DNA from 3 places in the Streptomyces roseoviridis genome. Region 3 is predicted to be linked to each of the others. Evidence: riboswitches for the same ligand, from Rfam matches in the RefSeq annotation. Region 3 holds a riboswitch; each other region holds the start of a gene.
The links. Region 3 has a riboswitch for cobalamin ahead of ABD954_RS10990 (ribonucleoside-diphosphate reductase subunit alpha). Riboswitches for the same ligand answer to the same signal wherever they lie in the genome.

Region 1 (3,262 bases), 3.4 Mb from region 3:
GACCCCGCCCCGGTCGATGTCGCCGACGACCACGACGGGCAGCCGCGCGGCCCGGGCGATGCCCATGTTGACGATGTCGGTGCGCCGCAGGTTGATCTCGGCCGGGCTGCCCGCGCCCTCGCAGATCACCGCGTCGTACGTGTGCCGCAGCTCCTCCAGGCACGCGAGGACGGGCTCGAACAGCTCCTTCTGCCGGCCGCCGTGGTAGCCGCGGGCACTCAGCTCGCCGACCGGCTTCCCCATGAGCACGACCTGGCTGGAGCGGTCGCTGCCGGGCTTGAGCAGCACCGGGTTCATCAGGGCGGTCGGCTCGACGCGGGCGGCCTGCGCCTGCATGGCCTGCGCCCGCCCGATCTCCGCGCCCTCCCTCGTCACGAAGGAGTTCAGGGACATGTTCTGCCCCTTGAACGGCGCCACCTTGATGCCCTGCCGGACCAGCCACCGGCAGATGCCGGCCGTGACGACGCTCTTGCCCGCGTCGGACGTGGTCCCGGCGACGAGCAGCCCCCCGCCCCTCATGCGTACCTCCGCTTCACCGCGTTCGTCAGGATCCGGCCGCCCGCACAGGCGGCCAGGGTCAGCCAGGTCACCCGGCGGGACAGCCGGACCGCCCGGTCGATGTCGGCCACCTCGACGGCCCGCCCCTCCCCGCCCAGCACGGGCCGGTGCTCGACCCGTCCGCCGTACGAGAGGGTCCCGCCGAGCCGTACGCCGAGCGCTCCCGCGAAGGACGCCTCCACCGGGCCCGCGTTGGGGCTCGGGTGCTTCCCGGCGTCGGCCCGCCAGGCGCGCAGCGCGCCCCGGGGGTTTCCGCCCGCCAGGGTGGCGAGTACGGCGGTGAGCCGGGCGCCGGGCCAGCCGGCGAGGTCGTCGAGGCGGGCCGAGGCCCAGCCGAAGCGCCGGTAGCGGGGGGACTTGTGACCGACCATCGCGTCGAGGGTGTTGACCGCCCGGAAGCCCAGCAGGCCGGGCACGCCCGCGACCGCGCCCCAGAAGAGGGCGCCCACGACGGCGTCCGAGGTGTTCTCGGCGACCGACTCGACGACCGCGCGGGCCATCGCGGGCCCGTCCAGGGACTGGGGGTCACGGCCGCACAGGTGGGGCAGCCGCTCGCGCGCCACCTCAAGGTCGCCGGCCGCGAGCGCCCCGCCGATCGCGCGGGCCTCGCGGCCCAGTGTCGTACCGCCGACGACGGCCCACACGGAGGCGGCGGTCAGGGCGACGGAGGCGGCGCGGCTGCCCCGTACCGTACGGGCGGCGAGGGCGCCGAGGGCCACGGTGGTGCCGACGCAGACGGCGGTGTGCAGGGCGCCCCGGCCCCGGTGGTCGCCGTGGAGGCGCTTCTCGACCGCGGCCGCCGCCCGGCCGAAGGCGGCGACGGGGTGGCCGCGGCGGGGGTCGCCGAGGAGCAGATCGACGGCGAGGCCGACGGCCGCTCCGTAGGCGTAGACACGGGTGGTGCCGGGAACTCTGGGGCCGCGGCCGGGCATGGCGCTGTGTCCTCACTCAGGGTCCGCGCCCTGGGTCGACGTGACGGCGGCGAGAGTTCCTGACTCCCGGCCCCTCGGGGCCGGTCACAGTGGCGGGACCGCGCCGGAATCGCACCGGGCTTCCTCTCCTTTGCCGCCGTAATGGCCTCGGCAGTCCACCACGCCCCGCGAACGGCCGTCAACTCGCCCTTGACCTGCGCCGGGTCACTGTGCGAAGCACCACAGACACGAGCGGCCGGGCGGCCCGCACCGATGGTGCGGGCCGCCCGGCCGTCACGGTCGCCGGGTCAGGCGACGATCAGATAGATGCCGTACGCCACGGCCGCCGCGCACAGCGCGAAGCAGGCGTAGGCGCCGGTGCGGGCCAGGGCGGCGGAGCCGCCGTTCGCCGTGGCCTGCTCCTGCTTGGAGAGGCCGACGATGCCGAGCGTGAACAGGCCCACGAGGGCGACGGTCGCCACGAGGCTGACTCCGAAGACGGAGCCGAGAGCTGCCCAGTCGATCTTCATGCGGTTGCTTTCCTGTTCCTCTTGCTCAGACCGCGGCCGGGGCCGGGGGAGCGGTCGGGTCCGCCGTGCCGGGCGCGGGGATGGTGGCCTTCAGGTCCTCGTCCGTGACGGCGGCGACGGAGCCGGCCGGCGGCGGGGTGACCGCCGCGATGGCGGTGGTGACGACGCCCGCGGGCTCGGCCTCGGTCTCGACCTCGTTGACGTTGGTGTGGTCGACCACCTGGCGGCGGGAGACCAGCCAGATCGCGAGGCAGGAGGCGACCAGGAAGCCCGCGACCGTGTAGACGCCCCAGTCGCCCTGGCGGGCGACGTACTCGGCGCCCGCGCCGACCAGGCCGGCGGCCGGCAGGGTCAGGCCCCAGGCGACGAACATCCGGGTGGCCGTCGACCAGCGCACCACGCCGCCCTTGCGGCCCAGGCCCGCGCCCATGACGGCGCCGGAGCAGGAGTGGGTGGTGGAGAGGGAGAAGCCCAGGTTCGAGGAGGCCAGGATGACCGTGGCCGCGCTGGTCTGGGCGGCGAAGCCCTGCTGCGGCTGGAGGTCGGTCAGGCCCTTGCCCATGGTGCGGATGATGCGCCAGCCGCCGAGGTAGGTGCCCAGCGCGATCGCCACACCGGCGGAGACGATGACCCAGACCGGCGGGTTGGAGCCGGGCGCGAGGGTGCCGCCGGCGACCAGGGCGAGGGTGATGATGCCCATGGTCTTCTGCGCGTCGTTGGTGCCGTGGGCGAGGGAGACGAGACCGGCGGAGGCGATCTGGCCGGCCCGGTAGCCCTTCGCGGTGGTCTTGGCGTCCGCGTTGCGGTCGAGGCGGTACGTCAGCCGGGCGGCGAACATCGCGGCCAGGCCGGCGACCAGCGGGGCGGCGAGCGCGGGGAGGAGCACCTTGGTGACGACGACGCCGCCGTTGACGCCGCTGAGGCCGATCGAGGCGACGGTCGCGCCGATGAGGCCGCCCATCAGGGCGTGGGAGGAGCTGGAGGGCAGTCCGACCAGCCAGGTCAGCAGGTTCCACAGGATCGCGCCGACGAGCGCGGCGAGGATCACTTCGGGCTGGATGCCTGATTCGTCGACCAGACCCTTGGAGATCGTGTTGGCGACCTCCACCGAGAGGAACGCGCCGACCAGGTTCAGCACGGCGGACATGGCCACCGCCGTCTTGGGCTTGAGTGCGCCGGTCGAGATGGTCGTCGCCATCGCGTTGGCGGTGTCGTGGAAACCGTTCGTGAAATCGAACACGAGAGCTGTCACGACCACAATCG
Region 2 (3,262 bases), 1.0 Mb from region 3:
CCGCACACGGCGGCGAGCAGTGTGCGGGGCAGCCGCAGGTTCCAGACGATGCCCTCGCGGATGGGGCCGAGTCCGGAGGGGGCGCCGCCGAGGTGGGCGGAGACGGCGGACCAGACGTCGGTGACGCCGATGTGGGCCGGACCGATGGTGACGGCGACGGCGAGGGAAAGCAGGAGGACGGCGCAGCCGGCGGCGGCGCGCAGCAGCGTGCCGGCCCGGGCGGTCGCGCCGGTCACTTCGCGGGGCCGGCGGCGCGCAGGGCCGCGGCGACCTGCTCGATGCCCTCGACCGTGCGGATGGTGGGGTTCATGGCCTGGCCGCTGAGGAGCACGTACCTCTTGTTCCGTACGGCGTCCATCTTCCGGGTGACGGGGTCGGACTCCAGGAACTCGATCTTCTTGGCGGCGCTCTCGCCGGACTGTGCCTTGCGGGTGAGGTCGCCGATCACCAGGAGGTCGGGGTTGCGGTCGGCGACGGTCTCCCAGCCGATCTGGGGCCATTCCTCGGTGGTGTCGTCGAAGACGTTCCGGGTGCCGGTCTCCCGGGTGATGACGCCGGGAGCTCCGCAGCAGCCGGCCATGTACGGCGAGCGGGCGTCGGAGAACCAGTAGAGGACGCGGACGTCCGCGGCGCGCAGGCCGGTGGTGGCCTTGGCCACGCGGCCCTTCAGCTCGGCGACGAGCCGCTCGCCGCGGTCCTCGACGCCGAACAGCCGGGCGAGGTCGCGCACTTCTCCGTAGACGGTCTCCATGGTGAGCGGCGTGGTCCGCTTCCCGTCGCCGCCGCCGGAGTTGTCCTTGCCGACGCAGTCGGCCGGGGACAGGTAGGTGGGGACGCCGAGCTGCTCGAACTGTTCGCGGGTGGCGACGCCGCCCTTGCCGAGGGTGGAGGCGAAGGAGGCGGCGACGAAGTCGGGTTCGGTGTCGAGGACCTTCTCGAAGGACGGGTTGTTCTCGGCGAGGCGGGGCACGGCGGCGGCGGGCTTCTCCAGCCCCTTCATGACCGGGTCGGTCCAGGTGGCGGTGCCCACCATGCGGTCGGCGAGGCCGAGCGCCAGCATGATCTCGGTGGTGCCCTGGTTGAGCGAGACGGCCCGCCGGGGGCCGCCGGGCGGGACCTGGACCGTCCGGCCGCAGTTCTTCAGGGACGTCGCGGACGCGGCGGCCTTGGAGCCGTTCTTTCCGCCGGCGGTCGTGGTGGGCGCGGTGCCGCAGGCGGTGAGGAGCAGCACCCCGCAGAGCAGCAGGGCCGCGGGACGGGCGGAAGGGTGCGGGGGCGCGGGACGGTGCAGGGGCACGGCTCATCCTGGTGGTCGGGGGCCCTGTGCGCGAGGCCCGGTCCGTACGGTCCGCCAGCAGGTCTTCGGACTCGGGTTCGCTCGGCCGGGGCGCCTTCCCGGGCCGTTCCGCGGCCCAGTGGCGTCGTGCCCCGCCCGTCCCCCTCACCGCTGCGCGTCAGTTCCGGATTCGCACCGGATTCCCTGACCACCGTGCGTCACGCACGGGAGTTCGACTGGCTACGGCAAGCTACCACAGCCCAAGATCGCTCCACGGGCGTCCCGCGGCCGGCCCGTGTGCATAGGGGGTCCGGATCGGGGCACGTGCTGGACGGAGGTGCCGCCATGGTCCACGCGCAGCCCGTGCCACCCCCGGACTCGGCTCCGGAGCCCCGTACGTACCGGGCTTCGTCGGGCACGGCGTGGGTCGTGCGCGAGTTCTCGCCCGCGCCGGGCGTCGTCGTCCTGTCGGCGAACGGCGAGTTCGACATCGAGACGGTGGGCTGTCTGCGCCGGGCGCTCGCCGAGGCGCGCCCCGAAGGAAGCCGCGAGGTCGTCCTCGACGTCTCCCGGGTCGTCTTCGGGGACTCCTCCTTCCTGCACGAGCTGGTGGCCGCCCACTTCGCCGGCCACCGTCTCGTGGTCGCGGGGCCCCTGCCCCGGCAACTGCGCCAGCTGTTCGCCCTGACGGGCACACTGGGCCTCTTCACGGTCGTGGAGGATCGTGTCGGCCCGCGCTGCGCCTGATCATGGTGGGACCGCCGAGGACAGAAGGGAGCTGACCGCATGGGAGCCACGGAGGCAGCGGAGGACTTCGCGGGACGGCTCGACGTCGACGTCCTGGAGGGGCGAAAACCCGGCACGGTCGTGGTGACCGTCACGGGCGAGCTCGACCACGACACGGCGGCCCCGCTGAAGGAGGCGCTGGTGCGGCACGCCCGCGCCGGACGGATCGTCGTCGACTGCGCGGGGCTGCGGTTCTGCGACTCGACCGGGCTCAACGTCCTCCTGCGGGCCAGACTACGGATGCTGGACGCCGGCGGGAGACTCGACCTCGCCGCGCTGCGGGCCCCGGTGAACCGGATGTTCGAGATCACGGGTGCCCGGGCCGTCTTCCGGGTATACGAGGACACTGCCGCCGCACTCGCGGACACCCCCGCGACGGGCGGCGCGTCGGCGGAGGGATCACCGGCGACGAACGGGTCACCAGCGGCGGAGGGGTCATGAGGCGCGGGGACACCGCGGGGGCCGGCAACACCGGGAGCACCGGCGACCCCAGGGGGGCCGGCGGTCCCGAAGGCACCGGGAACCTCGCGCAGGGGCAGGTCAGGCGGCTGCTGCTGCACGGCGCCGGCGGCGCGGTCACGCGCTGCCGCGACTTCACCGCCGCGGCGCTCACCGACTGGGGCTGGCTGCCCGGAGCGACGCCGGAGGACCGCGAGCGGGCGGAGGACGTCCTGCTGATGGTCTCCGAGGTCGTGACCAACGCCTGTCTGCACGCCGGCGGACCGCAGCAGCTCGTCCTGCGCCACTCCCGGGGCCACCTCCGGGTGGAGGTGTACGACGCGAGTCCCGCCGCCCCCCGCTCGAACGTGCCGCGCTCGCCCTCGCTGCCCGGCGGCCACGGTCTGATGGTGCTCGACCGGCTGGCCAAGGACTGGGGATCGGCGGCCAAGGACGACGGAAGCCCGGGCAAGGTGGTCTGGCTGGAGGTCGGCCCGCCGTCCCCGCCGCCGTGGTCGCGCGGCGACGCGCCGGGCGTCTGATCCGCCGACCGGGCGGCCGGGTGTTTGACCCGGCCGTCAGCGGTAATCCGCAGCGCATGTCCACGGGAGAGGAGACCGTGACCACCCGCCGGTCGGCGCGTTACGAGCTGGCGGAGGGTCCCGGCATGCTGGCGGAGTGCCGCGCGCTGACGCAGCGGGCGCTCGCCGCGTGGTTCGGCCGGGCGGGGACGCGCGGGCGCGAGCCGGTCGAGGACGTCCT
Region 3 (3,262 bases):
GCCACCCTCTCCTCGCGCGGACGCGAGGTGATCCGCCGCAACGCGACGATCCTGCCGCTGTACTCGGTGCTCCTCGGCTTCCTCGCCCTGCTCGGCTTCATGGCGATCGCCGCCGGCGTCAGCGTGACCAACCCCCAGCTGGCCATCCCCCAGCTCTTCGAGGACATGTTCCCCGACTGGTTCGCCGGTCTGGCCTTCGCCGCCATCGGCATCGGCGCCCTGGTCCCGGCCGCGATCATGTCCATCGGCGCGGCGAACCTGTTCACGCGCAACGTCTACAAGGACTTCCTCAAGCCGGACGCCACCCCCGAGCAGGAGCACAAGGTCTCCAAGATCGCCTCGCTCCTGGTGAAGGTCGGCGCGCTGGTCTTCATCCTCACCATGGACAAGTCCGTCGCGATCAACTTCCAGCTCCTCGGCGGGATCTGGATGCTCCAGACGATGCCCGCGCTGGTGCTCGGCCTGTTCACCCGCTGGTTCCACCGCTGGGCGCTGGTGGCGGGCTGGGCCGCCGGCATGATCTACGGCACGGTGGCGGCGTACGGAGTCGCCAGCCCGACCCAGAAGCACTTCGGCGGCTCCGCCGCCGCGATCCCGGGCATCGGCGAGATCGGCTACATCGGCCTCACCGCCTTCGTCCTCAACCTCCTCGTCACCGTCGTCCTCACCGTCGTCCTCAAGGCCGTCAAGGCCCCCGAGGGCGTCGACGAGACGGAGCCCGGCGACTACACCGCCGACGCGGGCGACAAGGGCGTCGTGACCGAGCTGCCGAAGGTGGGCGCCGGACACTGACCCGGGGCGCGCAGTCGGGTCGTACGACGCACACCGTTGCAGGACTTGGGACGTACGACACAACATGTGGGGGGTGCCACGAGCGGCGCCCCCCACATGTATGCTCGTGCTCGCTGTCGCCGCAGGGGAATCCGGTGGAAATCCGGAACTGTCCCGCAACGGTGTACTTCCTGCGCTTCCGTACGAAGTGAGTCCGAAGACCTGCCGACAGTGCGCCCGGTCCGTACGTTCCGGGTGCCACAGACGTCCGGGCCTCGCGGAGTGGGCCGGTGGTCGCGGCGCCGCCGTGCCTGCGGCGCGCCGCCTTCCGCCTCCCCCGTGCTGCCCCGAGCCGAGCCGAGGGAGAGCCCCACCGTGACCATCGCGCCCGCCGATCCGGCCTCAGTCACCCCGACCGAGACGGCGAACGACGGCCCCGGGACCGCGCTGCTGCGCACCCTGACCGACCTCACCGCCGACCTCCCGGACACCGACCCGGGCCGGGTCGCCGCCGCCGCGCTGCGCGGCCGGCACGCCGGCTCGGACGAGGCGGAACTGCGCGAGCTGGCCACCGAGGCCGCCGCGGGCCTGATCGCGGAGGACCCCGCGTACTCCCGGCTCGCCGCCCGGCTGCTCACCCGGACCATCGCCGAAGAGGCCGCCGGCCAGGGCGCGGTGTCCTTCTCCGCCTCCGTGGCCGTCGGCCACCGCGAGGGCCTGATCGCCGACCGCACCGCCGGCTTCGTCACCCGGCACGCCGCCCGGCTCGACGCGACGATCGACCCGGCCGCCGACGACCGCTTCGGCTACTTCGGTCTGCGCACCCTCTACTCCCGCTACCTGCTGCGCCACCCGATCACCCGCAAGGTGATCGAGACCCCGCAGCACTTCATGCTCCGCGTCGCCTCCGGCCTCGCCGAGGACGACAGCACCCGCGCCGTGGACGAAGTGGCGGCTCTGTACGGGCTGATGAGCCGGCTGGACTACCTGCCCTCCTCCCCCACCCTCTTCAACTCCGGCACCCGCCACCCGCAGATGTCCTCCTGCTACCTGCTGGACTCCCCGCAGGACGAGCTGGACTCCATCTACGACCGCTACCACCAGGTGGCGCGCCTGTCGAAGCACGCGGGCGGCATCGGGCTCTCCTACTCCCGCATCCGCGCCCGCGGTTCGCTGATCCGCGGCACCAACGGCCACTCCAACGGCATCGTGCCGTTCCTGAAGACCCTCGACGCCTCCGTCGCCGCCGTGAACCAGGGCGGCCGCCGCAAGGGCGCCGCCGCCGTCTACCTGGAGACCTGGCACGCGGACATCGAGGAGTTCCTGGAGCTGCGCGACAACACCGGCGAGGACGCCCGCCGCACCCACAACCTCAACCTGGCGCACTGGATCCCGGACGAGTTCATGCGCCGGGTCAACGCGGACGCCGAGTGGTCGCTGTTCTCCCCGGCCGACGTGCCCGAGCTGGTCGACCTGTACGGCGAGGAGTTCGACGCCGCCTACCGCAAGGCCGAGGCGGCGGGCCTGGCCCGCAAGACCATGCCGGCCCGCGACCTGTACGGCCGGATGATGCGCACCCTCGCGCAGACCGGCAACGGCTGGATGACCTTCAAGGACGCCTCCAACCGGACCGCGAACCAGACCGCCGAGCCCGGCACCGTCGTGCACTCCTCGAACCTCTGCACCGAGATCATCGAGGTCACGAACGACGGCGAGACGGCCGTGTGCAACCTCGGCTCGGTCAACCTGGGCGCCTTCGTCGACACCGCCACCGGCGACCTCGACTGGCAGCGGCTCGACGAGACCGTCCGCACCGCCGTCACCTTCCTCGACCGAGTCGTCGACATCAACTTCTACCCGACCGAGCAGGCCGGCCGCTCCAACGCCCGCTGGCGCCCGGTGGGCCTGGGCGCGATGGGCCTCCAGGACGTCTTCTTCCAGCTGAAGCTGCCCTTCGACTCGCCCGCCGCCCGTGCGCTGTCCACGAAGATCGCCGAGCGGATCATGCTCGCCGCCTACGAGGCCTCCGCCGACCTCGCCGAGCGCAGCGGTCCGCTGCCCGCCTGGGAGCAGACCCGCACCGCCCGCGGCGTTCTGCACCCGGACCACTACGACGTCGAGCTGAACTGGCCCGAGCGCTGGGCCGCGCTGCGCGAGCGGATCGCCGCCGTCGGCATGCGCAACAGCCTGCTCCTCGCCATCGCCCCGACCGCGACGATCGCCTCGATCGCCGGCGTCTACGAGTGCATCGAGCCGCAGGTCTCCAACCTGTTCAAGCGCGAGACGCTGTCCGGCGAGTTCCTCCAGGTCAACGCCTACCTGGTGGACGAGCTGAAGCGGCTCGGCGTCTGGGACGCGCAGACCCGCGAGGCGCTGCGCGACGCCAACGGCTCGGTGCAGGGCTTCGCCTGGGTGCCGGCGGAGGTCCGCGAGCTGTACCGCACGGCCTGGGAGATCCCGCAGCGCGGCCTCATCGACATGGCGGCGGCCC

Region 1: linked by a shared signal. The riboswitch ahead of ABD954_RS26580 (cobalamin biosynthesis protein) and the one ahead of ABD954_RS10990 (ribonucleoside-diphosphate reductase subunit alpha) in region 3 are both predicted to bind cobalamin.
Region 2: linked by a shared signal. The riboswitch ahead of ABD954_RS06715 (ABC transporter substrate-binding protein) and the one ahead of ABD954_RS10990 (ribonucleoside-diphosphate reductase subunit alpha) in region 3 are both predicted to bind cobalamin.

What each region holds. Positions count from the first base shown of each region.
Region 1 is NZ_BAAAWU010000001.1:5,884,218-5,887,479, forward strand. Features, by position in the region: gene ABD954_RS26575 (cobyric acid synthase) at 1-519, opposite strand, end outside; gene ABD954_RS26580 (cobalamin biosynthesis protein) at 516-1,490, opposite strand; cobalamin riboswitch at 1,522-1,643, opposite strand; gene ABD954_RS26585 (hypothetical protein) at 1,778-1,999, opposite strand; gene ABD954_RS26590 (inorganic phosphate transporter) at 2,025-3,262, opposite strand, start outside.
Region 2 is NZ_BAAAWU010000001.1:1,477,178-1,480,439, forward strand. Features, by position in the region: gene ABD954_RS06710 (FecCD family ABC transporter permease) at 1-236, opposite strand, end outside; gene ABD954_RS06715 (ABC transporter substrate-binding protein) at 233-1,297, opposite strand; cobalamin riboswitch at 1,337-1,532, opposite strand; gene ABD954_RS06720 (STAS domain-containing protein) at 1,622-2,023, shown strand; gene ABD954_RS06725 (STAS domain-containing protein) at 2,063-2,503, shown strand; gene ABD954_RS06730 (ATP-binding protein) at 2,500-3,042, shown strand; gene ABD954_RS06735 (ATP-binding protein) at 3,099-3,262, shown strand, end outside.
Region 3 is NZ_BAAAWU010000001.1:2,486,336-2,489,597, forward strand. Features, by position in the region: gene mctP (monocarboxylate uptake permease MctP) at 1-792, shown strand, start outside; cobalamin riboswitch at 893-1,015, shown strand; gene ABD954_RS10990 (ribonucleoside-diphosphate reductase subunit alpha) at 1,147-3,262, shown strand, end outside.